One region of the Methylobacterium sp. WL7 genome, then DNA from elsewhere that is predicted to be linked to it. Evidence: predicted binding sites of a transcription regulator. Region 1 holds the regulator's gene; each other region holds the start of a gene.
The links. The regulator HrcA, encoded in region 1, represses chaperone genes, less so after heat shock. The targets are predictions, from matches to a motif close to GTTAGCACTCNCNNNNNGNGAGTGCTAAC.
Positions count from the first base shown of each region.

Region 2: the regulator HrcA is predicted to act here: its motif matches at 2,308-2,336, upstream of groES (co-chaperone GroES).
Region 3: the regulator HrcA is predicted to act here: its motif matches at 7,189-7,217, upstream of groES (co-chaperone GroES).

Region 1 covers NZ_VRVG01000052.1:25,462-35,867, forward strand. The annotation lists gene FV233_RS15015 (L,D-transpeptidase) at 1-246, shown strand, start outside; gene FV233_RS15020 (response regulator) at 517-906, shown strand; gene FV233_RS15025 (YraN family protein) at 979-1,356, opposite strand; gene rsmI (16S rRNA (cytidine(1402)-2'-O)-methyltransferase) at 1,360-2,346, opposite strand; gene FV233_RS15035 (penicillin-binding protein activator) at 2,480-3,766, shown strand; gene hemW (radical SAM family heme chaperone HemW) at 3,784-4,959, opposite strand; gene rdgB (RdgB/HAM1 family non-canonical purine NTP pyrophosphatase) at 4,998-5,627, opposite strand; gene rph (ribonuclease PH) at 5,624-6,337, opposite strand; gene hrcA (heat-inducible transcriptional repressor HrcA) at 6,504-7,559, shown strand; gene FV233_RS15060 (methyl-accepting chemotaxis protein) at 7,576-9,576, opposite strand; partial or broken gene FV233_RS31180 (DUF1236 domain-containing protein) at 9,925-10,406, opposite strand, start outside.
Region 2 covers NZ_VRVG01000005.1:24,771-35,176, forward strand. The annotation lists gene FV233_RS02395 (PAS domain-containing methyl-accepting chemotaxis protein) at 1-1,013, opposite strand, end outside; gene FV233_RS02400 (CorA family divalent cation transporter) at 1,210-2,196, opposite strand; gene groES (co-chaperone GroES) at 2,407-2,697, shown strand; gene FV233_RS02410 (chaperonin GroEL) at 2,770-4,254, shown strand; gene FV233_RS02415 (prephenate dehydrogenase) at 4,332-5,108, opposite strand; gene fae (5,6,7,8-tetrahydromethanopterin hydro-lyase) at 5,575-6,084, opposite strand; gene FV233_RS02425 (triphosphoribosyl-dephospho-CoA synthase) at 6,324-7,157, opposite strand; gene FV233_RS02430 (RimK family alpha-L-glutamate ligase) at 7,154-8,062, opposite strand; gene mch (methenyltetrahydromethanopterin cyclohydrolase) at 8,252-9,226, opposite strand; gene FV233_RS02440 (ATP-grasp domain-containing protein) at 9,223-10,374, opposite strand; gene FV233_RS02445 (NAD(P)-dependent methylenetetrahydromethanopterin dehydrogenase) at 10,397-10,406, opposite strand, start outside.
Region 3 covers NZ_VRVG01000038.1:5,149-15,554, reverse strand. The annotation lists gene FV233_RS12390 (hypothetical protein) at 39-299, shown strand; gene FV233_RS12385 (hypothetical protein) at 456-770, opposite strand; gene FV233_RS12380 (hypothetical protein) at 1,004-1,288, opposite strand; gene FV233_RS12375 (TAXI family TRAP transporter solute-binding subunit) at 1,470-2,759, shown strand; gene FV233_RS12370 (hypothetical protein) at 3,050-3,577, shown strand; gene FV233_RS12365 (hypothetical protein) at 3,696-4,064, opposite strand; gene FV233_RS12360 (DUF6522 family protein) at 4,188-4,430, opposite strand; gene FV233_RS12355 (hypothetical protein) at 4,538-4,888, opposite strand; gene groL (chaperonin GroEL) at 5,072-6,706, opposite strand; gene groES (co-chaperone GroES) at 6,797-7,084, opposite strand; gene FV233_RS12340 (cold-shock protein) at 7,654-7,863, shown strand; gene FV233_RS12335 (DUF6481 family protein) at 8,045-8,407, shown strand; gene FV233_RS12330 (LLM class flavin-dependent oxidoreductase) at 8,562-9,908, opposite strand; gene FV233_RS12325 (cupin domain-containing protein) at 9,928-10,406, opposite strand, start outside.

The sequences.
Region 1 (10,406 bases):
CCGAAATACGCGTTCAAGGGCGTGAAGACGAACCGCAAGTTCTCGATCAAGCCGGGCCCGAACAATCCGGTCGGCCTGGTCTGGATCGACCTCGCGATCCCGAGCTACGGCATCCACGGGACGCCCGAGCCCGAGAAGGTCGGGAAGACCGAGTCCCACGGCTGCATCCGCCTCACGAACTGGAACGCCCGCGACCTCGCGGCGCATGTCTCCCGGGGCGCGAAGGTGTCGTTCAAGGACGATTGAGGCGGCCCGCGAATCGCCCTCCGACGCCTGCCGTGCGGGAGAGGCGACAAAAATGTATCGTGAGTTAACATCGCGGCCACCATTGATGCCGGAACGGGCCGCGAACGCTTGACACGTCCGGTATTCCGGGCGACGCCACAGGTGGTCTCGCGGACCGTCCGGCGCGCCGCCCCGGCGCTTCCAAGCGCTGCTGCTGCGGTTCGCGAGGCGATACCAACCGCACGGCAAGATCCCCGGTGACGGGGGCGTTCGAAGGGAAGACGGCCCGGCGTGACTGCTGACCCCAACGATGAAGTCCTGAACGGCGTCCGCGTCCTCGTCGTTGAAGACGAGGCTGCGATTTCGATGCTGCTCGAGGACATGCTGCTCGACTTCGGCTGCGCCGTCGTCGGGCCCGCCGCACGCCTGTCGACCGCCCTCGAGATGGCCGCCCAGGAAACGTTCGAGATCGCGATCCTCGACGTGAACGTGGCCGGCGAACCGATCTACCCGGTCGCGGAAGCGATCGTGCAGCGCGACCTGCCGCTCGTATTCTCCACGGGCTACGGCGGCGCCGGAATCCGGGAGCCGTTCCGCGACCGGCCCGTCGTGCAGAAGCCCTTTAGTCAGGCCGACCTCAAGCGGACGCTGATCAGTGCGATCCGGGCTGCCCGCGGCTGACAGTCCGCATCGTCCCGGCACGGGGCTGCCGCCTTTCGGAGCCCGTTGACGCGACCCGAAAGACCGACCTCGTTACAACCCCTCGATGGTGAAGACGCCCGGCAGATGGGCCGGCCACGTGCCGTCGCCGACGAAAACGGCGTCGGCCCGAAGCGTCATGCCGGCGCACCAGGGATTGCGGCCGACCCACGCACGCACCGCACGGGAAAAGCGCCGACGCTTCGCGGCGTCGATCGCCGTTCGGGCATCGTCCAGCCTGGACCGTGCCTTGACCTCCACGAACACGATGGTGCGCGGACGGCGGACGATCAGGTCGATCTCGCCCCCGGCGAAGCTCACCCGTCGGCCGATCGGCCAGTAGCCTTTGGCCAGTAACGCCGACATTGCCAGCCATTCGGCCCGGTGCCCGCGCAGGTAGGCGGCGCGGCGCTGCAGGATGCGATCCGGCACGGCTCAACCCTGGCTGTCCCGGGCCAGCGCCAGCGCCCGGGTGTAGATGGCGCGGCGCGGCTGCCCGGTCTCGTCCGCGACGAGGCTCGCCGCATCCTTGATCGAGTGCCGTTCGAGGGCAGTGCGGATCAGCCCGTCCAGGGCGGCGTCACCCTCCGCCGTGCGCTCCGGCGCCGTCGCGGCGCCGATGATGACGACGATCTCGCCCTTCGGCGCGCCCTCCTGCCCGAACCGCTCGCTCAGCGAGCCCAGCGTGTCCCGGCGAATCGTCTCGTAGAACTTGGTCAGTTCCCGGGTCACCGCGGCAGGACGGTCGGCGCCGAGCACGGAAGCGGCGTCGGCCAGCATCTCCGGCAGGCGATGCGGCGACTCGAACAGCACCAGCGTGCCCGGGACCTGGATCAGGGCTTCGAGGCGGTTGCGCCGGGCCCCGGCTTTCTGGGGCAGGAACCCCTCGAAGAAGAACCGGTCGGTGGGCAGGCCTGCGGCCACCAGCGCAGTCATGACCGCGGAAGGCCCAGGCACGGGCGTGATCGCGACCCCGGCCTCGATCGCCGCCTGGACGAGCTTGTAGCCGGGGTCCGACACGAGCGGCGTCCCGGCATCCGAGACCAGGGCCAGGGCCTCGCCGGCCCGGAGCCGGGCCACCATCCGGTCGCGGACAGCCTCGTTCGAATGCTCGTGATAGGCCAGCAACGGGGTCGTGATTCCGTAATGCGCCAAGAGCGTCCGGGTCACCCGGGTATCTTCGGCCAGCACGGCGTCGGCCGCCGCCAGGGTCGCGAGCGCCCGGATGGTGATGTCGCGCAGGTTGCCGATCGGCGTCGCCACGATGTGCAGGCCGGGCGCCAACGGCTCGGTTTCGCTGGCGAGTCCGAAGGCCGTGAACGTGGTGTTCCGCGGGCGGTCCGCACCGGGCCTCTGGGACGGGGGTGTGGAAGTCGGTTTGGTTGAGATCGCTGGCCCCGGGGCATCGAATCGACGGTTCATCGCGGGTGATCTTGCCACAGTGCCGGCCCCGCGTCGCGGCTGCGCGTCGAGACCGGGGGCAAGTCGGCACCGGCGCGTTTACATTTGAAAAATGCCCGGTCAGGTTGTTCGAACCTGCCCGAAGGAGACCGCCATGGCGCGTCCGAAGTGTGGGCGGAACCGTCTCGTGCGAGTCACCGCCCTGACCGTTGCCCTCAGTGCCTTGGCGCTGGGCGGCTGCGTCGGCGGATTCGGGGACGGACGCGCGACCCGGCGCAGCGCACAGCCCCGGGCCGAACTATCGCCGCCGGCCGACGTGCCGCAGGGCGGCGCCCCATCGGTCGCGGCGGACCCGAACGCTGCCCCCCTCACCCCGGCGGCGGCCGGCGGCAACCGCATCGGCTCGGGCGCCGTGAAGGTCGCGCTGGTCCTGCCCCTGACCGGCACCGGGGTGGCCGTGGGGACTGCGATGCGCAACGCCGCGCAACTCGCTTTCGACGAGGCCCAGCAGCCGGACCTGACGATCCTGATCGAGGACGACCGGGGCAGCCCGGACGGCGCCCGGGAGGCGACCCAGGAGGCCCTGAAGGCGGGTGCCGACATCGTGCTCGGGCCTGTCTTCGCCGCCAACGTCCAGGCCGCCGCCGTGCCGGCCCGGGCCGCCGGCAAACCGGTGATCGGATTCTCGACGGATGCCTCCGTGGCCGCCCGGGGGATCTATCTCCTGAGCTTCCTGCCGCAGCCCGAGGTCGACCGGATCGTCGACGAATCCGTCGCCGACGGCCGACGCTCCTTCGCGGCCCTGATTCCGGAGACCGCCTACGGCAACGCCGTCGAGGCCGAGTTCCGAGAGGCGGTCGCCCGCAAGGGGGCCCGGGTCGCGGCGGTCGAACGCTATCCGTCCGGGGCGCCCGGACCGGCGGTGGAGCGGCTGGCGCGCGTCATAACGGGGGCCGGCGCGACCGCCGACACGCTGTTCATCCCGGATACCGCGGAGGCGATGCCGGCGGTGGCGGCGGCGCTGACCAAGGCGGGTTACAACCCCAGTCGGGTCCGGCCGATCGGTACGGCCCTGTGGAACGAGCCGTCGCTCTACGCGCTGCCGGCGCTCCAGGGCGGGCGGTTCGCCTCGCCGGACCGGAACGGCTTCTCCAGTTTCAGCGGTCGCTACCAGGCCCGATTCGGTGCCGTGCCGCCGCGTGTCGCATCGCTGGCCTACGACGCCGTTATGCTGTCGGCGGCGCTGAACCGGCAATACGGATCGCAGCGTTTCGCCGAGACGACGCTGACCAACGCCTCCGGCTTCTCCGGAACGGACGGCACCTTCCGGTTCCGGCCGGAGGGGCTCAGCGATCGGGCGCTGGCGGTCTACGAGATCCGCAACAACGCCGCGAGCGTAGTCAGCCCGGCGCCACGTGTCCTGGCCAAGCCCGGGACCTGAGAGAGCCGGCGGCCCGATCAGGCCGCGAGTTCGGCCACCAGGGCGTTGAGGACCGGCGCGCCCCGCGGCGTGGCGGCGATGCGCCCGCCGGGCAGGCGATGGAGTAAGCCGTCGCCGACCAGCATGCCGATCCGGTTGCCGTTGAGCGGTCGGCCCTTCAGGGCGGCGTAGCGCTCGGGATCGATCCCCTCAGTCAGCCGCAGGCCCATCACCAGGAACTCGTCGGCTTGGTCTGCCGCCGCCAGGGTCTCGGTCTCGACGATCCCCTGGCCGTCGCGCTCGACGCGGGCCAGCCACGCTTCCGGGTTGCGTTCGGTGACGGTGCCGATCCGCCCGGCCGGGGTGACCAGGCGCCCATGCGCCCCGGGCCCGATGCCGGCATATTCGCCGTAGCGCCAGTAGAGCAGGTTGTGCCGCGATTCCGCCCCCGGGCGGGCGTGGTTCGAGATCTCGTAGGACGGCAAGCCAGCCTGCCCGCAGACCTCCTGGGTCACGTCGTAGAGGACCCGGCCCACCTCGTCGTCGGGCGTCACCAGCTTGCCGGCGGCGGCGAGGCCGTGGAACGGCGTGCCCGGCTCGATGGTGAGCTGGTACAGCGACAGGTGCTCGGCGGCGCGGGCGAGCGCCTCGTTCAGCTCGGCCCGCCACAGGGCGGGGGTCTGATCGGGGCGGGCGTAGATCAGGTCGAACGAGGTCCGGTCGAACACCGCCTGCGCGATGCCGATCGCCGCGAAGGCCTCCTCGGCGTTGTGCAGCCGCCCGAGCTTCTTCAGGGAGGCGTCGTCCAGCGCCTGCACGCCGAGCGATACCCGATTCACCCCGGCGGTCCGGTAGCCGCGGAAGCGACCGGCCTCGACGCTCGACGGGTTGGCCTCGAGGGTGATCTCCACATCCCGCGCCACCGCCCAGTGCTCCGCCACCGCGTCGAGCAGGCCCGCCACCGTCGCGGGATCCATCAGCGACGGCGTGCCGCCGCCCAGGAAGACGCTGGTGACGGTGCGGCCGGGGGTGCGGGCGGCGCTGTGGGCGATCTCCGCCCGGAAGGCGTCGAGGTAGCGCGCCTGATCCACGCCCGCGTGCCGGACGTGGCTGTTGAAGTCGCAATACGGGCACTTCGCGGCGCAGAAGGGCCAGTGCAGGTAGATGCCGAAGCCCGCGTCGCGGGTCGGATGGTCCGGGCCGGTCGAAGTCATGATCGCCGGGATGTGAGGGTGCCGGCCGGGTTTGGCAATCAAGCCGCCGGTGCCAGGCAAGCGCGGCTCAGCAGCACGAAGGCCCGGGCGCGGTGCGACAGCCCCTCCCCCTTCTGCCAATCGACCCCGTGCTTCTCCTCGGCGCCCATCTCGCCGAAGGTGCGGCCATGGCCATCCGGCTGGAAGATCGGATCGTAGCCGAAGCCGGCATCGCCCCGCGGCGGAACGAGCGTGCCGAACACGCGGCCCTCAAACAGCTCGGTATGGCCGTCCGGCCAGGCGAGCACGAGGGCGGAGACGAAATGCGCCGTCCGGTCGCTCGCCTGACGCTGCTCCAGCTCCGCAAAGATCCGCGCCATCGCGCCGGAAAAGTCCTTGGCCGGGCCGGCCCAGCGGGCGGAAAAGATGCCCGGCGCGCCGTCCAGCGCAGCGACGCACAGACCGGAATCGTCCGCGAAGGCGGGTAGCCCGGTCGCCTTCGCGGCGGCGTGCGCCTTGATGGCGGCGTTCTCGGAGAACATCGTGCCGGTCTCGTCGGGCTCGGGCAGCCCCAGTTCGCCGGCCGAGACGGCCTCGATCCCGAACGGCGCCAGCAGCTCACGCATCTCGGTGAGCTTGCCCGCGTTGTGGGTGGCGATCACCACCTTGCCGGTCAGCTTGCGGCTCACGCGATCGTCTCCTTCTGGAGGGCCACCAGCCGGTCCGTGCCGGCGCGGGCCAGCCGCAGCAATTCGAGGAGCTGGGCCTCGGAGAACGGCTCCATCTCGGCGGTGCCCTGCACCTCGACGATGCCGCCCTTGCCGGTCAGCACGAAGTTGGCGTCGGTCTCGGCCGCCGAATCCTCGGCGTAGTCGAGGTCGAGCACCGGATTGCCCTTGTACAAGCCGCAGGACACGGCCGCGACGTGATCGCGCAGCGGGTCCACCGAGATGATCGAGCGGGTGCGCATCCAGGCGAAGCAATCGTAGAGCGCCACCCAGGCACCGGTGATCGCCGCGGTGCGGGTGCCGCCATCGGCCTGGATCACGTCACAGTCGACGGTGATCTGGCGCTCTCCCATCGCGGGCAGGTTGGTGACCGCGCGGAGCGAGCGGCCGATCAGGCGCTGGATCTCCTGCGTGCGGCCGGACGGCTTGCCGGAATTGATCTCGCGCCGGGTCCGGTCGTGCGTCGCGCGCGGCAGCATGGCATACTCGGCGGTGACCCAGCCCTTTCCGGAGCCGCGCAGCCACGGGGGACCGCGCTCTTCGAGGGAGGCGGTGCAGAGCACGCGGGTGTTGCCGAAGCTGACCAGGCACGAGCCCTCGGCGTAGCGCGAGACCGCGCGCTCCAGGGTGACGGGCCGCAGCTCGTCGGCGGCGCGCTTCGAAGGCCTCATCGCGGGCCCTTTCTGATGAGAGAGTGAGGGCCGGGCTCTTAGGCCGCGGAGCCTGCGCGGGCAAGCATCGCCGTACGGATTGATCCCCGGACACCGGGCGGACATGATCGCACGACAGGATGACCGCGTGACCGACTCCAACAGCCTCTTTCCGCAAGACCCCTCGATGCAGGCGCTGGCCGCCCTCAACGAGCGCGCCCGCGAGATCTTCCGGCAGATCGTCGAGAGCTATCTCACGACCGGAGAGCCAGTGGGGTCACGCAACCTGGCGCGCATCCTCCCGATGGCGCTGTCGCCGGCCTCGATCCGCAACGTCATGGCGGACCTGGAGCATTCCGGCCTGATCTTCGCGCCGCACACCTCGGCCGGCCGCCTGCCGACCGAACTCGGGCTGCGGTTCTTCGTGGACGCCATGCTCGAACTCGGCGATGTCGGCCAGGAGGAGCAGGCCCGGATCGAGGCGGAGATGCGCGCGGCCGCCTCCGGCCACACCTTCGATTCGGCGCTGGCCGCGGCCTCGACCATGCTGTCGGGCATCTCGCGCGGGGCCGGCGTGGTGCTGACCACGAAGGCGAACGTCCACTTGAAGCACATCGAGTTCGTCCGCCTCGATCCGGCCCGCGCCCTGGTGGTGCTGGTCTCTGACGACGGCTCGGTGGAGAACCGGCTGGTCGACCTGCCGCCGGGCCTGCCCGCCGGTGCGCTTCAGGAGGCCACGAACTTCCTCAATGCCCGGCTGCAGGGCCGCACCCTCGGCACGCTGCGCGCCGAGATCGAGGCCGGCCGCAAGGCGATGAAGCGCGAGCTCGACGCGCTGACCGAGCGCCTGGTCGATGCCGGCCTGGCGACGCCGGTTGGCCCGAGCGAGGCCCGGCAGCTGATCGTGCGCGGGCAGGCGAACCTGCTCGACGACCTGCGCGCCGTCGAGGACCTCGAACGCATCCGCCTGCTGTTCAACGACCTGGAGACCCAGAAGGACGTCATCGACCTCCTGGCCCGTGCCGAGGGCGGCGAGGGCGTTCGGATCTTCATCGGCTCGGAGAACAAACTGTTCTCGCTGTCCGGTTCGTCGCTGATCGCCGCGCCGTTCCGCGACGGTTCGCAGAAGATCGTCGGCGTCGTCGGCGTGATCGGGCCGACGCGGCTGAACTACGCCCGCATCGTCCCGATGGTCGACTACACCGCCCGGGTGGTCTCGAAGCTGCTCGACGGCGGCCGCTGACAGCTGCCCGTCGGGCTCAAGCGGCCCGGACGGTGTGCAGGAAGTCTGCGACCTCCCGAGTGAGCTGCGCCGATTGCCGCGACAGCGCGGAGGCCGCGTCCAGCACTTGATGGGCGGCCGTGCCGGTCTGCTCCGCGGCCTCGGCCACGCCGGTGATGTTCGTGGTCACCTCGTCCGTCCCGCTCGCCGCCTGGCTGACGTTGCGCACGATCTCCTGGGTCGCCGCGCCCTGCTCCTCCACCGCCGCCGCCACCGCGCCGGTCACCTGGTTGATGTCGCGGATGCGCGTGACGATCCCGCCGATCGCCTGCGTGGCGTGGTCGGTCGAACCCTGGATCCGGCCGATCAGGCCGGTGATCTCTTCGGTGACGCGCCCGGTCTGGGCAGCCAGTTCCTTCACCTCGGAGGCCACGACCGCGAAGCCCCGCCCCGCATCGCCGGCGCGGGCGGCCTCGATCGTCGCGTTCAGGGCGAGGAGGTTGGTCTGAGCCGCGATGCTGGAGATCAGCCCGACCGCGTCGCCGATCTTCGCGACGGCCTGGGCCAGGTCCTGCACCAGATGGCCGGTCTGGTCCGCCTCGCCGACCGCCGCCTGCGCCAGGGTGGTCGAGCCCTCCACCTGCCCGGCAATCTCCCGGACGCTGGCACCGAGCTGCTCCGCGGCGGCCGCGACCGTGCGAACGTTGGTGGCCGCCTCCTCGGCGGCGGCCGCGACGCTGGTCGATTGCGCCGCCGCCTGGGTCGCGCTCGCCGTCAGGGTCTGGGCCGTGGCCTCCAGCTCCGTGGCCGAGGACGAGACCATGCCGACGATCGCCCCCACAGCCTGCTCGAAGCCGTCGGCCAACGCGACCATCGCGCGCCTGCGCTCGGAGGCGGCGGCCTCGTCGGCCATGCGCTTCGCCTCGGCCTGGTCGCGCGCTCGCTGCGCCACCAGCGCCTTGATGCCTTCGACGGCCCGGCCGACCAGCCCGATCTCGTCACTGCGCCGGGCCTCGGCGATCTCGGCATCGAGCTCGCCCTGGCTCATGCGCTGCAGGACGCCGACCAAGCGGTTCAGCGGGCGCGAGACGGTGAGCGTCATCAGCCGGCCGACCACGATGCCGAGCACGAGCAGAACCAGCAGGGTAGCCGCCGCCAGGTTCGTCGCCAGTGCCGTAGTCGGAGCCAACGCCTCGGCGCTGTCGACCGAGAGGGCGATGTACCAGTCGAGCGACGGGGGCAGGTTCGGGACGCGGGCGAAGGCGGTGAAGGTCGCCCGGTCGCCCTCCCGCGTCTCGGCCAAGCCACCGCCGATCTTCGGGAGCGGCCCGGCAATCAGGTCCGAGAGAGGCTTGCCGATCAGCTCTGGGCGCGGATGGACCAGTACCGTTCCGCCGCCCGACACCAGGTAGGCGTAGCTTTTGCCGCCCGCTGCGACCTCTGCAATCATCCGGGTCAGGGCCGAGCTGTCGAAATCGCCTCCGATGACACCGAGGATCGCTCGATCCTCACCGAAGATTGGCCCCGCGGCGGTGATGGTGATGACGTTGGTTCCGGCATCGGTGTAGGGCTCGGTCAAGACAGCTTGCCCCGCCGCCATGGCATCCTTGTACCAGGGACGTTGCCGCGGATCGTAGCCGGCGGGCAGCTCGGATTGAGGCATCTCCGTGTAGAAGCCGTCCGGACGGCCGAGATAGGCACTTATGAAGAGGTCTCGCGCCATCGGCAGACCGAGGACGTCGTTCGCCTTCGGCCCGACGCCGACGAGCGCGATCTGCTGCGCCATGAGCTGCGTCACTTCGAGCTTGCCGCGCAACCAGTTCCCCACGCTCCGCGCCGATGCGGCGCTCAAGCTCGCCATGTTGGCATCGAGGTTGGCCCGCAGGGCGGTGGATTGCGTGGCGTAGAGATAGGCGGAACTCGCCCCGAAGGCGGCACAGACCACACCGAGGATCAGGAGTATGGCGCGGCCGGATACACCGAGGCGCGGGCGCCAGCCGCGCGCAAGTCGAGCCGCGTTGAGTCCCTGTCTCGACATGCCTTGCCCTCATCAGCCGATAATCGATCGATCACCCCGCAGGTACCGCACCCATAAACCGACACCAAATCCTATTGTCGATCACTGGAATACTGTCCGCGGGCACCGGACGTTCGATTTACATCGAGGCGCCGCAGCTGCTGATTCAGAGGCATCAACCGTGCCGACCGCTCTGCTATCCTTCACAGCTTTCGGTCGTCTTGCAATCGCTTGCTGCGCATCGCAGTGAGCACCAAGGCATTCTTGAAATCTCTTATTGCGCATTTTACCGCCGGGATTCTTCATCCCGGCGGTGAAGGTTTTCAGCGCCGTACACTTGAGCGCGAAGAGAGGCGACTATCCAGCAACTTACGCAGGAATCACGTCGACGATCTCGTAGGTATCGGGATCGATGATTACGATGTCGTCGCGCACGAGGACGAAGTCGTAGCCTTCGTACTCCGGCACGATCTCGATGATCGCGGGCGGCAGCCGGTGAAGCCTTACGGAGCGCGGAATTGCCGTTCCGATCGCGAGTCCGAACGCGACGTCGCGCAGCGGCGAGACGCCGAGCCGGGTGATCGAGCCGCGGAACTCCGTGCGCTGACGGGTGTCCAGACGACCGACCGCACCGCGGGCCGAACCGCCGCCGCGACCGCCGCGGACACCGTCGCGCCCACCACGATCGCCCCGCTCACCTGCCGCGCCGCGATCGCCGCGCTGGTTGGGGCCGGTCTCGTCCCGGCCGCCGCGATCGCCGCGCTGGCCCGGGCCGGTCTCGTCACGCCCGCCGCGATCGCCGCGCTGGCCCGGGCCGGTCTCGTCACGCCCGCCGCGCTGCTCGGCCGGGC
Region 2 (10,406 bases), on a different contig from region 1:
ACCGCGTCGACCTCGCGGGCGTTCTCGGCGAGCTGCCGCATCGTCGCGTCCGTGGTCTCGGCCTGGACCGCGATCTGCCGGGCACGCTCTGAGACCCGTCCGACCTGACCCGAGATCTCCTGGATCGCGCCGTTCATCTGCTCGGAATTCGCCGCCACGGACGAGGCCTTCTGCCTGGCGGCATCGGCCGACTGCGTCAGCCCCTCGGCCGAATGCTGCATCTCGCGGATCGCCGAGCCCACGGCATCGACGACACGGCTGACGTCGGTGGACATGTTCACCTGCGCGGATACGACGGCCCAGGTCAGCATCGGCCCGATGTAATTGCCCTTCCGGTCGTTGACGGCGGTGACCTGCAGGTCGAGCGTCTCCGGCCCCACCTTGATCTTGGTCCGGTGCGGCAGCCGGCTCGCATCCGCCAGCATGTTGCGCTGGTGATGCGGGTTCTTGTGGAACACGTCGAAGGAGTGGTCGAGCATCTCGTCGACCTTGATCGGCAGATATTGCTCGAGCGGCCCGAGGGTCCGCCGCGAGGTGGCGTTCAGGTAGTTGATCTTGAACTCGTTGCGGGGATCGGCCGTCATCACCGCGACCGGCATGTTGTCGATCATCGACATCAGCCGATCGATATCGTTCTTCTTGGCCGAGATGTCGGCCGCGAACTTGACCACCTTCACCGGCTTGCCGTGCGCGTCGAGGACGGGGTTGTAGGTCGCCTCCAGCCAGACCTCCGCACCGTTCTTGTCGATGCGCAGGAACTCGCCGGTGACGTACTGGCCGTCCTTCAGCTTCGACCAGAACTCCGTGTACTCTGGCGACTTGGCAAACATCGGTTCGACGAAGATGCGATGATGCTTATCCCGTACATCAGCCAGGGTGTACTTCATCAAGCTTAAAAAATTCTGGTTGGCGTTGAGGACTTGGCCGTCCATCGAGAATTCGATGATCGCCAACGACCGGTCCAAGGCGTCAAGCTTGGCCTGCGCCTCGTTGTAGACGGTTCTCTTGAACATATCGGTGCTCACGCTGCTCCCGCGGGCATATGGCCAAGATTGGGTTAAATTTTATCTAATTCGACAGTTTTTGAGACGGAATCCTATATTGATCGAAAACGGAAGAAAATATTCGTGCCACATCAATTATAATATTTTCTGATTATGGGTGTCGATTTGTATTGATGATGGTTTTTTGCTGATAATCTGGCGAATATCAGAACCAGCCTCGGCTTCGAAAATAAACGATGGGAGCCAGAGCGCTGATCAGGATAAGCGCGAGGGCGTAGGGATAGCCGTATGCCCAGTCCAGCTCCGGCATGTGCTTGAAGTTCATGCCGTACATCGAGGCGATCAGGGTCGGCGGCACGCCCACCACCGAAACCACTGTCAGCACCCGGAAGACGTTGTTCTGCTCGATGTTGATCAGTCCCAACGTGGCGTCGAGAAGGAACTGAACGTTCTCGGCGAGCCGCGTCTCGAACTCGTCCAAGGAGTCGATGTCGCGCCGGATCGTCTCGAAGCGGCCGTCCTCGGGCAGGCCCAGTCCGTCGCAGGCGGCCGACACGAACGGCACGATCCGCTCCAGGCCGAGCAGACTGGCTCGGATCTTCCCCAGGACCTTCCCGCGGTTGCTGATCCCGCGCAGGATCCGCCGCAGCGCCAGGTCACGGCGGCGGGGCGGCGGGCGTTCCAGCCGGCGGCGGTCGGCGCCGCGGACATCGAAATCGAAGATCCGCGTGGACAGCGTGTCGAGTTCGGAGGCCATGTCCTCAAGGGCGTCCGCGAGGCTGTCGACCAGTTCCTCAAGGATCACGATGAAAATCTCGCTCGGCGCGACGCTGCCGTCGCCGTCCGCGATGCGCTTCTCCGACGAGTCGATCGCGCGCATGTCGTGGAACCGGATCGTGACGAGGTGATCCTTCGACAGGAGGAACCCCAGCGGCTTCAACTGGGAATCACTGCGCTCGAAGGTGATCATCGGCGTCGAGAGCGACAGCCCGTCCTTCACCCGCCGCAGCCGGCTGGAGGATTCCACCTCCGACAGGGCGGCCCGGGACGGAACGCGCAGGCCGGTGGCCGCTTCCACGGCGGCGGCCTCCTCGGAGGTCGGGTCCTTCAGATCGAGCCAGACGGCATTGCCGGGGATCGGGCTGCCGCATTCAGGCGTCACCGCGCCTTCGGGTCCGTGCAGGCTCAGCATGAGGGCGCGTTGTCCTAGGGGAAATCGGGGCCGATGCCCCGTCATCGCGCCGTCGCGCAGGGGTGCGACAGCCTTGACTCGAAACCACGCGAGGGCTATCTCGCCGCCGTCATTGGCACTCGCCAAGACAGAGTGCTAACAGTCGGGTTTGGGAGCGGTCGCGCAGGCCGCATCAACGCCAACTGCAGACCTGAAGCAAGAGGGCAGCTCATGAAGTTCCGTCCGCTGCACGACCGCGTGGTCGTCCGTCGCATCGAGAGCGAGGAGAAGACCAAGGGCGGCATCATCATTCCGGACACCGCCAAGGAGAAGCCGCAGGAAGGCGAGATCGTCGCCGTCGGTCCCGGCGCTCGTGACGAGCAGGGCCGCGTCAACGCGCTCGACGTGAAGGCGGGGGACCGCGTCCTGTTCGGCAAGTGGTCCGGCACCGAGGTCAAGATCGACGGTCAGGACCTCCTGATCATGAAGGAATCCGACATCATGGGCGTCGTCGCCCTCTGATCGGATCCCTGTTTCCCGCCCTTTGAGGCCGTTCGAGGCCTTGGGGTCCAACCCAATCACAAGAGGCAAACCATGGCAGCGAAAGACGTTCGTTTCTCCGCCGACGCCCGCGATAAGATGCTGCGCGGCGTCGATATCCTCGCCGACGCGGTGAAGGTGACGCTGGGCCCCAAGGGCCGCAACGTCGTGATCGAGAAGAGCTTCGGCGCCCCGCGCATCACCAAGGACGGCGTCACCGTCGCCAAGGAGATCGAGCTCGCCGACAAGTTCGAGAACATGGGCGCCCAGATGGTGCGCGAAGTGGCCTCGAAGACCAACGACATCGCGGGTGACGGCACCACCACCGCCACCGTGCTGGCCCAGGCCATCGTCCGCGAAGGCGCCAAGTACGTCGCCGCCGGCATCAACCCGATGGACCTGAAGCGCGGCATCGACCTCGCCACCGCCGCCGCGGTGAAGGACATCATCGCGCGCGCCAAGAAGGTCTCGACCTCCGACGAGGTCGCCCAGGTCGGCACGATCTCCGCCAACGGCGACAAGGAGATCGGCGAGATGATCGCCCACGCCATGCAGAAGGTTGGCAACGAGGGCGTGATCACGGTCGAGGAGGCCAAGACGGCCGAGACCGAGCTCGACGTCGTCGAGGGCATGCAGTTCGACCGCGGTTACCTGTCCCCGTACTTCATCACGAACGCGGAGAAGATGGTCGCCGAACTCGAGGATCCCTACATCCTGATCCACGAGAAGAAGCTGTCGTCGCTGCAGGCGATGCTTCCGGTGCTCGAGGCCGTGGTCCAGACCGGCAAGCCCCTGTTGATCATCGCCGAGGACATCGAGGGCGAGGCGCTGGCCACCCTCGTGGTGAACAAGCTGCGCGGCGGCCTGAAGGTCGCGGCCGTGAAGGCGCCGGGCTTCGGCGATCGCCGCAAGGCGATGCTCGAGGACATCGCGATCCTGACCAAGGGCCAGATCGAGGAGACCACCTCGGACTACGACCGGGAGAAGCTGCAGGAGCGCCTGGCCAAGCTCGCGGGCGGCGTCGCGGTGATCCGCGTCGGCGGCGCGACCGAGGTCGAGGTCAAGGAAAAGAAGGACCGCGTCGACGACGCCCTCAACGCCACCCGCGCGGCCGTCGAGGAAGGCATCGTCCCGGGCGGCGGCACCGCGCTGCTGCGCGCCAAGAAGGCCGTCGCCGAGCTGAAGAGCGATGTTCCGGACGTCCAGGCCGGCATCAAGATCGTGCTGAAGGCGCTCGAGGCCCCGATCCGTCAGATCGCCCAGAACGCCGGCGTGGAAGGCTCGATCGTGGTCGGCAAGATCACCGACAACACCTCCTCGGAGACCTACGGCTTCAACGCCCAGACCGAAGAGTATGTCGACATGATCCAGGCCGGCATCGTCGACCCGGCCAAGGTCGTCCGCACCGCCCTGCAGGACGCGGCTTCCGTCGCCGGCCTGCTGGTCACCACGGAGGCGATGGTGGCCGACGCCCCGAAGAAGGACGGCGGCGCCCCCGCGATGCCGGGCGGCGGCGGCATGGGCGGCATGGACTTCTAAATCCACGCCAACCATCGAGCTGACGAAGGGGGTCGCCGAAAGGCGGCCCCTTTTTTCGTTGGTGCGACACGGTCCCCTCACGCTCCCGCGTTAGTCCCGGCTTTCATGAGGGACGGCCGTGCGATGGCTGCAGAATGGTCTTCGCGTGCGAGATCAGCCTCGATTTGGGCAGCCAGCGTGAAGAAGCGCTGGCGGACCTCGGCGGCAAACGGATTCGATCGCTCGATCGCCTCGAAGACTTCCGGGGCGTCGTGCCGGACCATGTCGACCGCCTGCATGTGCAGTGAAAAGCTCCGCGTGGTCATATGAGTGGGAAGCGGCTCCATGGCGACGAGCACCCGCGCGATCAGATGCGTCAGGCCTTGCACCGCCGCGGCCTCGCGGTCGTGAGCCTCCGGCGTCGTGACGATCACCTTCAGTCTCAGCACCGTCCGGAGAAAAGCCGCAGCACGACGCCCCCGCCGTCCCGAGACAGCACACACCGCGATCTTCAGGCCGACGATCCCGCCGACGGCACTCTGGGGGCCGAACAGGGGATGGGTTCCCAGGATATCGACGCCGGCCGGTAATCCCGCCCGCATGATCGCGACCGGCATCATCTTCACTGAGCCGACATCGACCACCAGGGTCCCCGGTCTGAGGTGGGGGGCTATCGCGGCCACGACATCGGACAGGCGGGAAACCGGAACGGCCAGGATGACGACGGGGCAGCGTGCCGCCGCGATCAAGTCCGTTCGCACGGCGCCGTAGGTCGGGGAATCGGCCTCGGCCGGGCGGGGATCGTACACGCGCAGCGCCATGTGCGGCGCGAGATGCTGAGCGATCAGGCGACCGAAAGCGCCGAAACCGATGATCCCGACGGCGGGGCGGCCTTGAGTTGTTTAAGAGAATGACACGGTGACCTCGGGCAGGCGCGAGGTCGGCGGATCATGATGAGGTGCAACCGCCGACGACGCAGCGGTTGGGCATGATAAGCAAGCCGCCGCTATGAAAGCGGCGGGCGATAGGATGCGGTGAACGGCAAGCTTAGCATGATGACGGCCGTCTATGCCGTGCCACCTTGCTCGTCAACAAGGCCGCATCGATGCCGGGACAGGGCTGGTCGTGCACTTTTCTCAGACGTTGCTCGATCAAAAGTCCCAGGCTTCACTGCGCCGGGCGCGCGTTTCCCTTCGCGTTATCTCGGAACCAAAAAAAACGGGACGGCTTGCGCCGTCCCGTCTGTCGTCGTGCCTATCGGCCTAAGAAGATAGAAGCCAGTCGCTGGAGCAGGCCCCGCGGTGCGGGCGGAGGCTCACTCTGTCCAGGACCGTCCCCAATCTAATTGGCGGCGAAGGGATGCTGGGCCGAGTTGCGCTGCTCGGTGACGGTCGAAGCCTTCGGCTCGCCGTTCACGGCGCGCTGGATCGAGAGCTTGGTGGCCTCGTAGTTGTACTTCTGGATCTTGGCGTCATCGGCCGCTTCCCAGTGGATGAACACGCCGACCAGGATGAACAGGTCGTCGGCCTCATCGGCCGGGATGATGCCTTCGGCGACGGCGTCCTGGACGGCCTTGGCAACGCCGTGCTGGGCCGGGCCGAACATCTGGACGGCCTGACGGGCGTCGTTGATGGTGACCTTGTTGAACATCAGGGTGTTCGGCTTGCACGGCAGGTTCGGCGCGATGACCGCGAGCAGGCTGGTGAAGCCGTGCTTGTTGTTCACGAGGCCGTTGCAGAAAGCCGTCTCGGCGGGCGAGCCGCGCGGTCCGATGATCAGGTCGATGTGAGCGACTTCGTTGCCGTCGCCGACGAGGGCTTCGCCAACCTGAACCTTGGTGATCTTCGCCATTCGGTGTCTCTCCCTGGATTCCGAAATAGGGCCGCGGCGCCGGACAATGCCAGCGGCCGGGAAGCCATCCTTGTTATCGGCGCCCGAACCTCCGGACGAGCCGGTTGGGCCGAGCCGGTTGGGCCGGACAGCGCGCCGGACCCTACAGTGCGACCCAGCGGCTCACAACCCGCGCAAGGCCCTGGATCTGAGGAATTTCTTTGGCCACGGGGCGTGAAAAGCTGGAACTTATCCGTGCGTCACGCGAAGGCGGCGCCTGCCGTGGTCAAGGCGTCCCAGAACACGGTCGCGACCGTGAAATCCGCGCTGGTGCCGGGGTTGAGCCCGCGCGCCTTCAGCGACGCGTCGAGGACCAGCAGCGGCTCGACCGGACGGGTGGTGAGATCGAGGCTGTCGAGTAAGGTTGCGACCTCCCTGCGAACAGACTCCGCCACCGGTGCGCCGGCCTTGCGGGCGATGTGGCTGTCCGGAACGGTCCTGAGATAGGCCAGGTGGATCGCGGTGGTGCACCAAGTCGGATCGAGACCTGCGGCGCGCGCGCCGGCGAGGGCCGGGAGCCCGATCTCTACGATGTCCGCGAAGCCTGTGCCGTAGGCCCCAGCGATGCGGTCGCGATGCGCCGCCTCCGCCATGGCGGCGCGCAGGGAGGCCGGGGCGACGGCCGATACGTCGTGCCGCTCGGCCCGGCCGAGGCCTCCCGGGTTCGCGAGCCGGATCGCCGCGAAGACCGCTTCGGAATCGGCGGCATCGAGGGTGTCCAGCACCGCCTTGACCGATCGGCCCCCCTCCGCTGCGACAGCGAGCGGCGCGCACAGGAGCAGGATGCCGAGATTGGTGTTCTGGGCGACGGCCGCCAGGGTCGCCGTGACCCCGGCGCGGACCCGCGCGCCGACGCCCGATCCCGCCCGCGCCAGCCCCGGCGCCGAGACGTCGGCACTGGTGACGAAATCCGCCACCACCATGCGATGGCCGGCTGCGTAGGCATGGACGTTGCCGGGTTTCAGCGCATCGAGTTCCGCCAGGCAGGCGGCGCGGTAGAGCGTGCCGATCAGCCCCGGGGCGAGACCGCTCATGCCACCACGAGCCGCGGGATGCTGGCACCCCTGACCGCGGACAGGAAGCCGCGCACGACGGCGCCGGCGATATCGGTGTCGCACACGGTCTGCAGGCCGGACCAGGCCGGCATGGAATTCACTTCGAGGATCGAGAAGCCGCCCTCCCCGTCCTCGACGAGGTCAACCCCGGAATAATCGACCCCGACCGCGGCGGCGGCGGCCTCGGCCATCTCGGCGGCGTCCCGGGGCATGGCCCAGGGCAGTGGCCGGCCTCCGCGGTGGACGTTCGTGATCCAGCCGTCGCCCTCCCGGATCATGCCGGCGATCGCGCGACCGTCGCAGACGAACACGCGGTAGTCGCGCCACAGGCCGTCCCGCCGCGGCACGTAGCGCTGGAGATAGTAGACGCGCGCCACAGCCTCCTCGTCCGGCAGGTCCCCGGGCGTCTCGATCAGCGCGAGCCCCTCCCCTTGCGAGCCGAACAGCGGCTTGAGGACCAGGGGCGCGCCAGGGCGTGCCTCCCGCTCCACGATCTCCGCGGCGGCCTCGCGTTTCGAGACGACCCAGGTCTCCGGGGTCGGCAGGCCGGCTCGGGCGATCAGCAGCGAGGTCGCCGCCTTGTCGACCGAGCGCTCGATGGCGGTGGGCGGGTTCCAGACCGTCACGCCTGCCGAGACCAGGGCGTGAAGCACGCCGAGCCGCATGGTGGTCGCCTCGAAGGTGCCCCCCGCGATGGTCCGCAACAACACGCCGTCCGGCAATTCACCGGAGAAGCCCGGGACCCGCAGCGGTTCGCCGCCGCCGGTAGCCACGATCACGTCCGCCAAGGAGAACAGCACCGGCTCGACCCCCTGCGCCCGCAGGGCCGCCAGGAGCCGGGCCTTGTGCCAATTGCCGTTATCGGCCGCCAGGGCGATGCGCATGGATGGGAGACTCTCGACGGCCCCTTCCTGCACGGGAAAGCACCGGATCTGTGTGGATGCGAGGCGCTATCGCGAGGGCTGGCCGGGACCTGCCCCCGCTGAGGAGAGGGGACCTCGCTTCTTGCGATTGGCATCGCGACGCAGTCTACGCCGCGATGCCCGTTGAGCCGAAGCTGGAATGCCCCGCGCCTATGCGAAGGACGCTTCCACCAGCGTCGGCTCCAGGCGACCGCCGCGATAGGTAGCGCCGGTGCGCACCGATGTGACGATCGCCTCGGCCGGCGAGAACAGCGCGCCATCGATCTTGTAGAAGTCGCCGTTCACCCGCGAAAAGATCTCGGCGAACGGAGCGCCGTGGTCGCTCGAGGTGGTGGACGGGATCTGCTCGGCAAGCTGCTTGGCGTCGGCATCGTCGGCATCGACGAAGAGCTGCACCCGGCCGCCGTAGATGATCGCGTCGTTGGTCCGGCCCATCGCCTTGATGAAGTCCGGGTGCGGGGGCGACAGCGGGGCCGAGCCGATGCCGTCGACGATGGCGTGCAGGTCGAACCCGACCGTGTGGGCCTTGTGCAGGGCCACTTCGAGCACCCGGGCGACCACCTGGGTCGAGCCGGCCAGGCTCTGGGTCGGCGCGAAGATGAAGGTCAGGTCCTCGGGCCGCAGGCCGGCGGCCTCGGCGACCTTTGCGACGACGCTCTCGGGCGGTCCGCCGGCGGCTTCCAGCACCAGAGCGGTGTTCGAGGCCGAATCCCGGTAGCCGAGTTCCTGAAACAGATCCTCGACGGCGGCCACGGCGCGGCCGGGGCCCGAGCCGAGGGCGAAGAAGCCGGAATCACCGGCCTCGTCGGCAAGGCTCCAGCCCGCATACTGGCTGCCCAGGCAGGCGAGCACCGGATCGGCCGCATGGACGATCACGGAATACGGCCACGAGGCGATCGGGCCGGTCGGGGCGATGCTCACGGTGCCGAGGCCGCCGAGGCAGATCTCGGCAATGCGCCGTCCGGCCTCGATGGAGCCGCGCGCCTGGGCGCCGGCATCGACCATCCGGGCCCCGCCGGCCGTCTGCGACACGGACAGGCGCAGGGTCGCGGCGTCGGCCACGAACCGCTCGATCAGCGGCGCCGTCAGCGCGTTGACGCTGGGATAGGATTGGCTGGCACTCATCTCAGGGTTTCCTCGGGATGCATTTTCTCAGCGGTGAGGTCGGCTTGGAGCCGCATCGTCCGCGTGTTCAAACTGTCGAGCGCCGTCTGCCGGTCGGCCCCATGGGCAAACACCGTGCAGAGAGGCGCGTCGCGGCGGACCACCGTGCCGGGGCGCGGGCGGTCGCGCACATGATCCGGCCAGGCGAAATCCGGCACGGGCGCATGCTCCCGACCCGCGTAACAGATCTGGGCGGCGGCCGCATCCGCCGGTTGCGCACCGAGCGCCGGCATGGCGCCGAGGCTAGCCGCGATGTGGGCCATCAGGAGCGGCGTGCTCCGGCGATCGAGGATGTCGAGGGTCGCGCCGGGCCGCGGATTGATCTCAGTGAGCCACCAGCCGGACGCATCGGCCAGGAAATCGGCGCTGCCGAGCCCGCGCAGGCCTGTCGCCGCGACGATGCTCTCGACGGCCTCCGCGACCGTTGTGATCAGCGCGTTGGGGAGAAGCGGAGCCTCCGTCGCGGCGCCAGTTACGGCACCGCCATACCGGTAGGGCCGAATCGGTGACGGCGCGCACCATTGCTCCGTCACCGCCAGCATCTGGATCGCGCGGCCGTCGGCGAGGAAGTTCAGCGCGTGGGGCCGGCCTTCGACCCGGGCCTGGAAATAGTGCGCATCCGGCGCGGGGCCGCGCACCGCCGGTCGAATGTGACTGCCGCCGCTGCCGCCGGCCCGCTTGAGCAGCCATCCGGACGGGTCGGGACGCGCATCGGTCGCGATCTTGGGATGCGGGATGTCGAGCCGGGCGCAGAGTGCGGCGAGCGCGAACGGATCCTTGAGTGCGGCGACCGCAGGCGCAGCTGCGCCGATCAGCCGATGCCGTTCCGCGATGCGGGCCATAAGATCGCGCGCGTCCTCGAAGCCGCTGCCGAGGACGAGGCCGACGACCGAGCCTGCGGTATCGGCCAAGGCGTCGATCGCCGCCAGGGTCGCGTCGAAAGCCATCGGGCTGCCGAATCGGCCCGGGAGCGGCCGGTAGGCTTTGCTGAGCGCCAGCGTGTCGGAATCGCCGAACAGGTCGGCCACGAAGGGGCGCATTCCCGCCCGCCGGGCCGCCTCCGCGAGGGCGCGCCCGGACTGAGCGGCGATCAGGACCGCCTCTGCCATGCCGGAATGCGCCGGAGCCGGCTCAGCCGGCG
Region 3 (10,406 bases), on a different contig from region 1:
GGCGAACCGGCCGGACGGCGCGCGGCGTCCAGTGCGCGATGATCCTAGAACGCCCGTCGGTGCGGTGGCTCGTGGTCGCGCTCGCGGTCTTCGGCAGCACCCCCGCATTCGCCCGGGGCGTTCGAGCCGACAGGGCCCATCGCCGCGAAGGGATCCAGGCGCAGCCCTTCTTCTATCCGCGACCGCCGACCACGACGCTGCGCGCCCCGGACGACGGCATCATCCACTGGAACACCCCGAACAAGGACGGCAATCTCGGCGGCCCCGGAACGGGCGGCGGCGGAGGGGGTGGCGGCTAGGGCGCGCGCCGCCGGAGGGGATACCGGTCCGGCGCAGGCGAGAGGGTTGGATCCAGGACCTGGAGCCACCGGCGAACCGGCGAACCGGCGGTCTCGCGGCCGCGGCGTGCGTTCCATCCGCAGGACCGCGCCCGGCGCGCATCAGGCGGCGATCAATCAGCCGCCGCCATTGTCGCCGCCGCCGCCGCCGCCGGTCTGGGGAACGCCGCGCTCGGGCTGGCTGGCATTGCCGCCCGCCGCCGTGTCGGTCGTTATGGTCGCCGCCCCCGTCCCCGCCGGCGCGATGACGGCCGTGCTGCCCGGGCCGCCGTTCTTGGCCGCGTCCGGGACGACGACGGTTCCCGGCGGCGTGCCGGGCGCCACCGGCCGGGGCGGCCCGGGCTGCGTGATCGGGGCGGGAGCGGTACTGGTCTGGGCGAGGGACGGTGTTGTGGCAGTCAGCGCAAGGACAGCGAAGATGGCATGACGCATCATGGTCTCCTGGGCATCTCGGCCTGACGTGCGCGTCGCACGGGGCCGTCGTGCCAAAACGTACGATGGGAGCCAGGGTTTCCCGCCGATAGGCCCGCCGGCCGCGCCATCCGGCATCGGGCGGTCCGGGATCACGAACCGGCGCATCCGCCGGAGCCGGAGCGGCCACGAAGAAGCCTGCCGCGAGCGGGGCGAACCCCCTCGCGGCAGGCGGCCTCGCCCGGCGCCGGAGGCTACTTCCCGCTCGGGGCGGCGTAGCTGCCGGTGGTGCCGTTGCCGCCGCTGCTGCCGGCCGGCGCGCCGCGGGTGGTGTTCCGCACGAAGCTCGCACCCGGGTACTTCCGCTGCGTCCGCGCCATGCTGCCCCGGCGCCTGTGGTGGTGGCGCATCCGAACCTGGGTGAGCAGGGCGGACGGCGCGGCCAATCCGGCCCCGGGGCCTGCCGGGACGGCCGCGGCCGGTAGACTCAGGATGGCGAGGCCGGCACCGGCCAGCGCCGCGAGATAGGGGATGCGCATCGAGATTCCTCCTGCCGCGGCACCAACGGATCGCCCCGGCGCAGGGAGAAGTTCGCGAGCCGCCCTCCGGTTCACGGATCCTTCCGATCCGGAAAGGTTGCCGGCGGTCGGCGAGCGTTCGCCCGGACCTTGAGCCGCGTCCTCACGTTATGCTGTCGGCTCGGCAGACAGCGCGGCACGGATGATCGGGCGTTCCAAGACGACACTCATCGCCCTGGGCGTCATCGCCGGCGCCGCGATCGTCGCGGTGCTGGTCCATCTGCTGCTCGGCCTGCTCGCCCTCGACATCGCCGTCGCGAAGACCAGCACGGAGGATCGAGAGGCGGCACAGGCGCTGACGCAGCTCTTCGAAACCCGGCATCCGCGGGTCCGCATCCGGACGATCTACGAGCCGGATCGCCTCGGGGCAGCGGAGGCCCTCGACAGGGGCAAGACCCAGCTCGCCCTGGTGCGCAGCGATGCCGCCCCGAAGGACGGACAGACCCTGGTCATCCTGCGCCGCGACGCGGTCGTGTTCATCGCGCCCGGCGGCAGCGCCGTCGACAGCGTGGCCAAGCTCAAGGGCAGCACGGTCGGGCTCCTCGACGGACGCAAGCTCGATCCGCGGCTGCTCGACCTGATCCTGACCCATTTCGGCGTGCCTCCGGGAAGCGTCCATCGCCGGATCCTGAGCGTGGACCAGCTGACCGAGGCCGCCCGCACCCGGCAGATCGGTTCGCTGTTCGTCGTGGCGCCGGTCGGAAGCGCACTATGGCTGCCGCTGTTCACGGCGCTCCGCAAAGGCTCCGGGGCGGTGAAGCTGTTCGAGGTCGACGAGGCGGCGGCGATCGCCAAGGAACATCCCGTGCTCGACACGATCGACGTGCCCAAGGGCGCCTTCCTGGGTTCCCTGCCGGCGCCGGGCGACGACATCACCACCCTGTCGGTCAGCCACCGGCTCGTCGCCAGGGGCGCGATGCCCGATTGGCTCGCCGGCGAGATCACCCGCGAGGTGCTGACCGGCAAGCCGCGGCTGGTGGCGCTCGACGACGACCTGGCCGGCATCGAGGCGCCCGACACCGACGACAAGGTCCAGGCGCTCCCCATCCATCCGGGTGCCGCCGCCTACCTGACCGGCAACCAGCCGAGCCTGGCGGATCAGGCGCAGAATGGGGCCTACTGGCTCGGGCTGATGATCAGCGCGGCAGCCTCGCTGAGCGCGGCGGGCATCGGCCTGTATCGCCGCTTCCGGCCGCGGCGGCCGCCGACCCGGGTCATGCGCCTCCTGGAGATCTGGCTGTCCGTGTCGGGCGCCGAGCCCGCCGACCTCGAACGGCTGGAGCGGGAGGCCGACGCGCTCGCAGCCGATGCGATCCGGTCGGAGGCGCACGGGCGGACGGAGAGCGTCGAGATGCGCCTCGTCGCCCTGCTGGTCACGCATGTCCGCGAGGCCGTCCAGAGACGCAGGCGCGCGGCGCGGCAGACGTCGTAGCCTTCAACGGCCCGGATTCGAGGCCGGCACGGCGGCCGGTCCGGAGGTGGCGACGCACGAACCCGACGGACCCATATCGGCACCGCTGCCACAACCATGAAGCGCGGAAGGCAGTACTTCGACTGTGCTATGGAGCCGCGGCACTTGAGGTCATCCCAAAAGCCTATGCTGCACGAACAGGATTGTTGATCTCCGCGCTCGACAACGCGTGGTTCAGTCCCGTATGATGCTTGAACGTTGCCGGCACATTTTGCGCCGCCGGGCACGTTAGTCTCAGGAATTCCGCACACATGAAGCGCCGGAGCGCGCGGCCGTTCACGGTCGAAGTCAAGCATACCCGCACCTCCCGCGTCGCGCTGGTCGATACGACGGCGCGACACCGCGACAATCCCGATCTGTGGTGGGACATTCCGCCGGACACCGCCGACAAGCCGGCCGAGGCCGCGTTCGCGCCCGCCGCCCCTGTCGAGCCGGCGCCGCCCGAGACCCCGGCCCGGCGGGTGCTGCCGAGCCTCGTTCCGATGTTCGCGACGGCGAGCGAGCCCGACGCCGACGAGGCGGACGACGCCCCGTCGGTCGAGCGCCTGCCGCGGGTGCGCCGGGCCAAGGCCGTTTCGAAGCCGGCTTCGAAGGTGCCGTCCAAGCGTGCGCAGACGCCCGTGGTCACGGTGGCGCGGCCGGTTCTCGCCCCGGCGCCGGTCGCGGTCGTGAGCCAGCCGGCCGCGATGCCGACGCGCCCGGTCCGGCTTTCCCGGCAGGGCGACACCCTCAAGGCCGGCGAGCGCTGGAAGCGGCGGTTGCCGCGCAATCTCTGGTGATCGGATCCGAGGCCGCCCCGCGGTAACGCCGCGGAGCTCGATGGGCCGTGCGGCTTCTCTCCCCGGTTGCGACCCTTTTTGCAGACGGCTGCGGGGCCGAGCAGCCGTCCGTCCCCCCTCAGATGCCGACGCTGGCCGCGCCCGCCTCCGCGGCCTGGCTGACGGTCGCGCCGTTCCGGAGCGCCATCGCGATCGCGGTCGAGGCCGTGTCGACGGCCTCCGCACGGTCCTCACCGTAATCGTACATGCTGTTGGCCTGCGACCCGAGCCGGGCGTGAAAATTATCCGGAAAGTTCTTGTCCATCCGCTGCTTCAGCAGGTTGGTCGCCGCATGATAATCACTTTCGAACCCGGATGACTGATAAGCCGGCGCGGCATCGTAGGTCCCGCCCTCCTTGTCGGCAGCAGCTTTGCGGTTCTTGTGGTCGATCGTCTGCGAGAACAGGAAGCCGATAACCTTGGCCATAAGCCATCTGAAGGCGTTCATGTCGGTCCTCGACGAGAGCAGCGGCGGAATCTCTTCAGGTCTGTACCACGCATTGTCCCGGCGCCGCGGCTTTCTTGGCCGCGATGACCTTTTGCCCGGCCGCGAACCGCTCCGGGCGGCCCGTCACCATCGCTCCTCGGCGATGAGCGCCCCGCTTTCATCGAAGATGCCCCGCCAGCCCTTGTCGAGCAGGCGGACCGTCACGCGGGTCTGATCCGCCTCCGCGCCCGAGCCGGGCTTGATGCGAGCCTCGACCTGGCCGAGGCGTTCCTGCTGCTTGAGGACGGCCATGGTGACGCCCAGGCGCGACGCCAGCTCGCGGGGATCGACGATCCAATCGCCTTTGTGACCGAGATCGAGCCGCACGGCGCGAATCCTTTATCCCTACGGGTGCCCTAACGGAGCCGGCCGGCATCGACGCCACCGTCTAACTTTAGCGGGGCGCTGGCTCCTCCGGACAACGACGGTGCGGATCAGAAGGCGTGCGCCGTGCCGCGCCGCTTGCGCGGTGTCCTGTGGTGAGATCGGGCCGGATGGCGCCGGACCCGGACCCGGGGCGGCGGCGCTGCCTGCGGTACCATCACCGGGACGCCGTCATGCTCCGCGATGACTTCGCGCGCATGCGCGACGCTCATGTCGCAGGCACTGGTCATGCCCTGGAGCGCGCCGAGGGCGCGATTGTATTCGGGGAGGTTGGTGCACCCGGGAATGCCCCAGGCACGGGCCGGGGCGGGCGCCACCAGGACCGTCGTCACCAGCGCCAGGAGGGCGGCGCGCGGGGCGAGCGTCAGGACGATCCCGTCCCGATGGATGAGCAGGCGCATCAGAATCTCCCGACCGGCACCAGGGTCAACCCGCATCGGCCCGCTTGGTGCGGTGCGGAGGGGGTCGCGGTTGCGGGACGGCGCAGGCCCGGATCGATGCCCCGGGCCGGCTTGCAAGTGAGGATCCGGCGCGACCGCGAAAAGCGCCCGCGCCGGATCGTGGTGTTTAGGTCTGGAGCCGGCTTAGAAGTCCATGCCGCCCATGCCGCCGCCGCCCGGCATGGCCGGGGCTTCCTTGCGCGGCAGCTCGGAGATCATCGCCTCGGTGGTGACCAGCAGGCCGGCGACGGAAGCCGCGCCCTGGAGCGCCGCCCGGACGACCTTGGACGGATCGACGATGCCGGCCTGGAGCATGTCGACATACTCCTCGGTCTGCGCGTTGAAGCCGTAGGTCTCCGAGGCGTTGGCCAGGATGTTGCCGACCACGATCGAGCCTTCCACGCCCGAGTTCTGGGCGATCTGACGGATCGGGGCCTCGAGCGCCTTCAGCACGATCTTGATGCCGGCCAAGACGTCGGGGTTGTCGCTGGTCAGACCCTGGGCGGCCTTCTTGGCGCGCAGCAGCGCGGTGCCGCCGCCCGGGACGATGCCTTCCTCGACGGCCGCGCGGGTGGCGTGGAGGGCGTCGTCGACGCGGTCCTTCTTCTCCTTGACCTCGACCTCGGTCGAGCCGCCGACGCGGATCACCGCGACGCCGCCCGCGAGCTTGGCCAGGCGCTCCTGCAGCTTCTCCCGGTCGTAGTCCGAGGTGGTCTCCTCGACCTGCGCCTTGATCTGCGAGATGCGGGCCTCGATGTCCGACTTCTCGCCGGACCCGTCGATGATCGTGGTGTTCTCCTTGTCGATCCGCACCCGCTTGGCCCGGCCGAGCATGTCGAGCGTCACGTTCTCGAGCTTGATGCCGAGGTCCTCGGCGATCATCTGGCCCTTGGTCAGGATCGCGATGTCCTCGAGCATCGCCTTGCGGCGATCGCCGAAGCCCGGCGCCTTCACGGCCGCGACCTTCAGGCCGCCGCGCAGCTTGTTCACCACGAGGGTGGCCAGCGCCTCGCCCTCGATGTCCTCGGCGATGATCAGCAGCGGCTTGCCGGTCTGGACCACGGCCTCGAGCACCGGAAGCATCGCCTGCAGCGACGACAGCTTCTTCTCGTGGATCAGGATGTAGGGATCCTCGAGTTCGGCGATCATCTTCTCCGCGTTCGTGATGAAGTACGGGGACAGGTAACCGCGGTCGAACTGCATGCCCTCGACGACGTCGAGCTCGGTCTCGGCCGTCTTGGCCTCCTCGACCGTGATCACGCCCTCGTTGCCCACCTTCTGCATGGCGTGGGCGATCATCTCGCCGATCTCCTTGTCGCCGTTGGCGGAGATCGTGCCGACCTGGGCGATCTCCTCCGAGGAGGCGACCTTGCGGGAGCGCTCGCTGATGTCCTTCACGACCGCGGCGACCGCGAGGTCGATGCCGCGCTTGAGGTCCATCGGGTTCATGCCGGCGGCGACGTACTTCACGCCTTCGCGGACGATGGAGGCGGCCAGCACGGTGGCGGTGGTGGTGCCGTCACCCGCGATGTCGCTCGACTTCGAGGCCACTTCGCGCACCATCTGGGCGCCCATGTTCTCGAACTTGTCGGCGAGCTCGATCTCCTTGGCGACGGTGACGCCGTCCTTGGTGATGCGCGGGGCGCCGAAGCTCTTCTCGATCACGACGTTGCGGCCCTTGGGACCCAGCGTCACCTTCACGGCGCTGGCGAGCAGCTCGACGCCGCGCAGCATCTTCTCGCGGGCATCGACGGAAAAACGGACGTCTTTGGCTGACATGGACGATCTCTTCTGTTGTCGTTCGGCCCCGAGGCGCGCCGGAGCGGGCGCCTCGAAGGGCTTGAGGAGCTTTGGGCTGGGCGGACGCCCTTAGGCGACGACGCCCATGATGTCGGATTCCTTCATGATCAGAAGGTCCTGGCCGTCGATCTTGACCTCGGTGCCGGACCACTTGCCGAACAGCACGCGATCACCGGGCTTCACCTCCAGGGGATTGATCTTGCCGGCCTCGTCCCGGGCACCGGGTCCGACGGCGACGACCTCGCCCTCCTGGGGCTTCTCCTTGACGGTGTCGGGGATGATGATCCCGCCCTTGGTCTTCTCCTCGCCCTCGATGCGGCGTAGCACCACGCGGTCGTGCAGCGGGCGAAACTTCATGTGTGGCATCCTGGTCGTCCCGCCTCCGGGTCTCGCGTCGGCATGACGGAGCCCGTACGGGAAAGGCGGCAGCGGACCGAATCATCCGCGCCGGGTCGGGACCTCTTAGCACTCAATCGGCGAGAGTGCTAACGCTCTTCGAAGCCGACGGGCCCGATCGCGACCCGCCGGAGCGGCCCGGATCCGGACGGGCGGCCTGAATATTGAAGGTCGTGCACCAAAACAACATCGCAAGAACCCGCGATTTCACGGGCACGCCGGACCGTTTTTCTCGGCAGCCTCTTTCGGGATTGTGATTATCCCGGCAATGCGCTAGAGAACGCATATCGATTTGAGGCCAGATATTCGGCCGTCTCGCCACAACAGGGCGAGCGCTCTGCATCTCTCCCATTTTCGACGACTCGCGGATGAGCGCATGCACGGCGTGCGCTCGACCCATTCGATCGTCCAGCGTTCGCTGCCCGTGCAGCGCATCGGCAGCAAACCCTGGATCTTTGTTACCGTATGATGATTTTGATCGGCCGGAATGCTGGTCGATCGCATCATGCTCTAAAGCAGTTGGAATATTTATGACCATCGGCACCGTTAAGTGGTTCAACGAGACCAAGGGCTTCGGCTTCATCCAGCCTGACGACGGCGGCAAGGACGTGTTCGTGCACATCTCGGCTGTCGAGCGCGCCGGCATGCGCAACCTGATCGAGGGCCAGAAGCTCTCCTTCGAGCTGGAAACCGACCGTCGCAGCGGCAAGCAGTCCGCCGGCAGCCTCCAGGCCGCCTGAACCGAGCGCCTCACCCTGAGGACGCGTTTCGAAGCCGTTCCCTGTGTGGAGCGGCTTCTTCTGTTTCTGGACCGGCATCCGCGATGCCGTTTCGGGCTCTTGATCGGGCATCATCGGTCTCCGAAACCCTTTCGGGATGATGCTCTCGCCACCGGCGCTGCGAAGCGCGCGAGGAGTATCCGTGGGTCAATTCAAAGAAACGCAGCTGTCCGATCGTCTCGAGGCCGGCGCGAAGGCCAAGGAAGAGCGGCTGGCCCAGTTCCGGGCACGCCCCCCGGCCGACGATCCGGCCGTCCTCGCCCGGCAGGCCGAGCGCCAGGCCGTCGTCGAGGCCCGCGAGGTGCGGGTGAGCGAGCGGGAGGCCGCCCGCGCCGCCGCCGACGCGGTCCGTGCCGCCGAAGCCCTCGCCGAACAGGAGCGCGCGGCGGCCGAGATCGTCCGTCAGGCCGCCGAGAAGGTCGAGCGCCAAGCCGCCCTCGCCGCCGAGCAGAAGGCGACCCGCGACGCCCGCTTCGCCGCCCGCAAGGCCAAGGTGAAGCGGTAACACGGCGCTCTTTTCGAAAGCCGTTCGTCCAAGCTTTCCACCTTGATCACCCCGTCATTCCGGAATCGTCTGCGGCGCTCCGAAATGACGGGAGTGGCGTCCTGGGCAGCCGCGCAGATCTCGATCCTTCCGAGAAACGGCACATCCTGTTCGGTCACGCGCCGCCCGTCTCGTCCGACGCAAAAAACCGGTTCGGCGGGCGCGGCAGGCCGAGATGGTCGCGCAGGGTCGTGCCGGCATAGTCGCGCCGGAACAGGCCGCGCCTTTGCAGTTCCGGCACGAGCCGGTCGACCACGTCGTCGAGCCCTTCGGGCACGAACGGGAACATGACGTTGAAGCCGTCGCAGCCGCGGCTCTCCAGCCATTCCTCCATCCGGTCCGCAACCTGCGCCGGCGTCCCGACGAAATGGAGCCCGGCATAGGCGCCGACCCTGCGGGCGAGGTCGCGCACCGTGGCGCCGGTCCGGCGGGCCTCGCCGAGGATCTGAGCCTGGCTGGTCTTGCTGGCGTTGGTCTCGGGGATCTCGGGCAGGGGCGCGTCGAGATCGAAGCCGGAGGCGTCGACCCCGAGCCGCACCGACAGGTTGGCGAGCCCGCTGTCGGGATGGACCAGATCGTCGAGGCGCGCCCGCTTCGCCTGCGCCTCGGCCTCGGTCTCGCCCAGGATCACCAGGGCGCCGGGCAGGATCTTCAGGTGGTCGGGATCGCGCCCGAGCGCCGGCATCCGGCCCTTCACGTCGGCGTAGTAGGCCTGCGCGGCCTCCAGGGTGGAACTCGCGCCGAACACCATCTCGGCGGTCTCGGCCGCGATCTGCCGTCCCGCCTCCGAGGCGCCGGCCTGGACGATCACCGGCCAGCCCTGCACCGGCCGGGCGATGTTGAGCGGGCCCTTCACCTTCAGGAACTCGCCCGCGTGGTCGAGGACGTGCAGCTTGTCGGGATCGAAGAACAGGCCGCTCTCCGGATCCATCAGGAAAGCGTCGTCGGCCCAGGAATCCCACAGGCCGGTGACCACGGCGTAGAACTCGCGCGCCCGGGCGTAGCGCACCGCGTGGTCGAGATGCGCGTCGCGGCCGAAATTCAGCGCCTCGTCCGGGTTGCCCGAGGTGACGAGGTTCCAGCCGGCCCGGCCCTTCGAGATGTGGTCGAGGGAGGCGAACTTCCGGGCCACATGGTAGGGCTCGTTGTAGGTGGTCGATGCCGTGGCGATCAGCCCGATCCGCGACGTGAGCGCGGCGAGCGCCGGCAGCAGCGTCAGCGGATCGAACGAGGTCACGGTGGCCGAGCGGCGCAGGGCCGCCATCGGCATGTTCATCACCGCCAGATGGTCGGCCATGAAGAAGGCGTCGAACTTCGCGGCCTCCAGCCGCCGGGCGAACTGCGTCAGGTGCTCGAAGTTGAAGTTCGCGTCCGGGTAGCCGCCGGGATAGCGCCACCAGGCCGTGTGGATCCCCACCGGGCGCATGAACGCGCCGAGATGCAGCTGGCGGTCTCGACTCATGGTTGCGCTCCGCAGGGATTCACGGGTGCTTGTGGATCGGATCGACCCAGTGGACGGATTCGGGCCGCTCCACCGGCTCGACATCCGGGATGTTGACCACCACGGCCTCGTTGTCCGAGCGCACCAGCACGCAGTGCAGGGGCTCGTCCGTGGAGGCGTTGATCTCCTGGTGCGGCACGAAAGGCGGCACGAAGATGAAATCCCCCGGCCCGGCCTCGGCCACATATTCGAGCCGCTCGCCCCAGCGCATCCGGGCGCGGCCGGAGACCACGTAGATCACGCTCTCCAGGGCGCCGTGATGGTGAACGCCGGTCTTGGCGTCGGGCTGGATCGCCACCGTGCCGGCCCAGATCTTCTGGGCGCCGACCCGGGCGGCGTTGACCGCCGCCTGCCGGAACATGCCGGGGGTCTGCGCGGTGTTGCTGTCGAGTTGGTCGCCCGGGATCACCCGCACGCCGTCATGCTTCCAGCGCGCCGCCTCGGGTGCCCCCTCCCCGG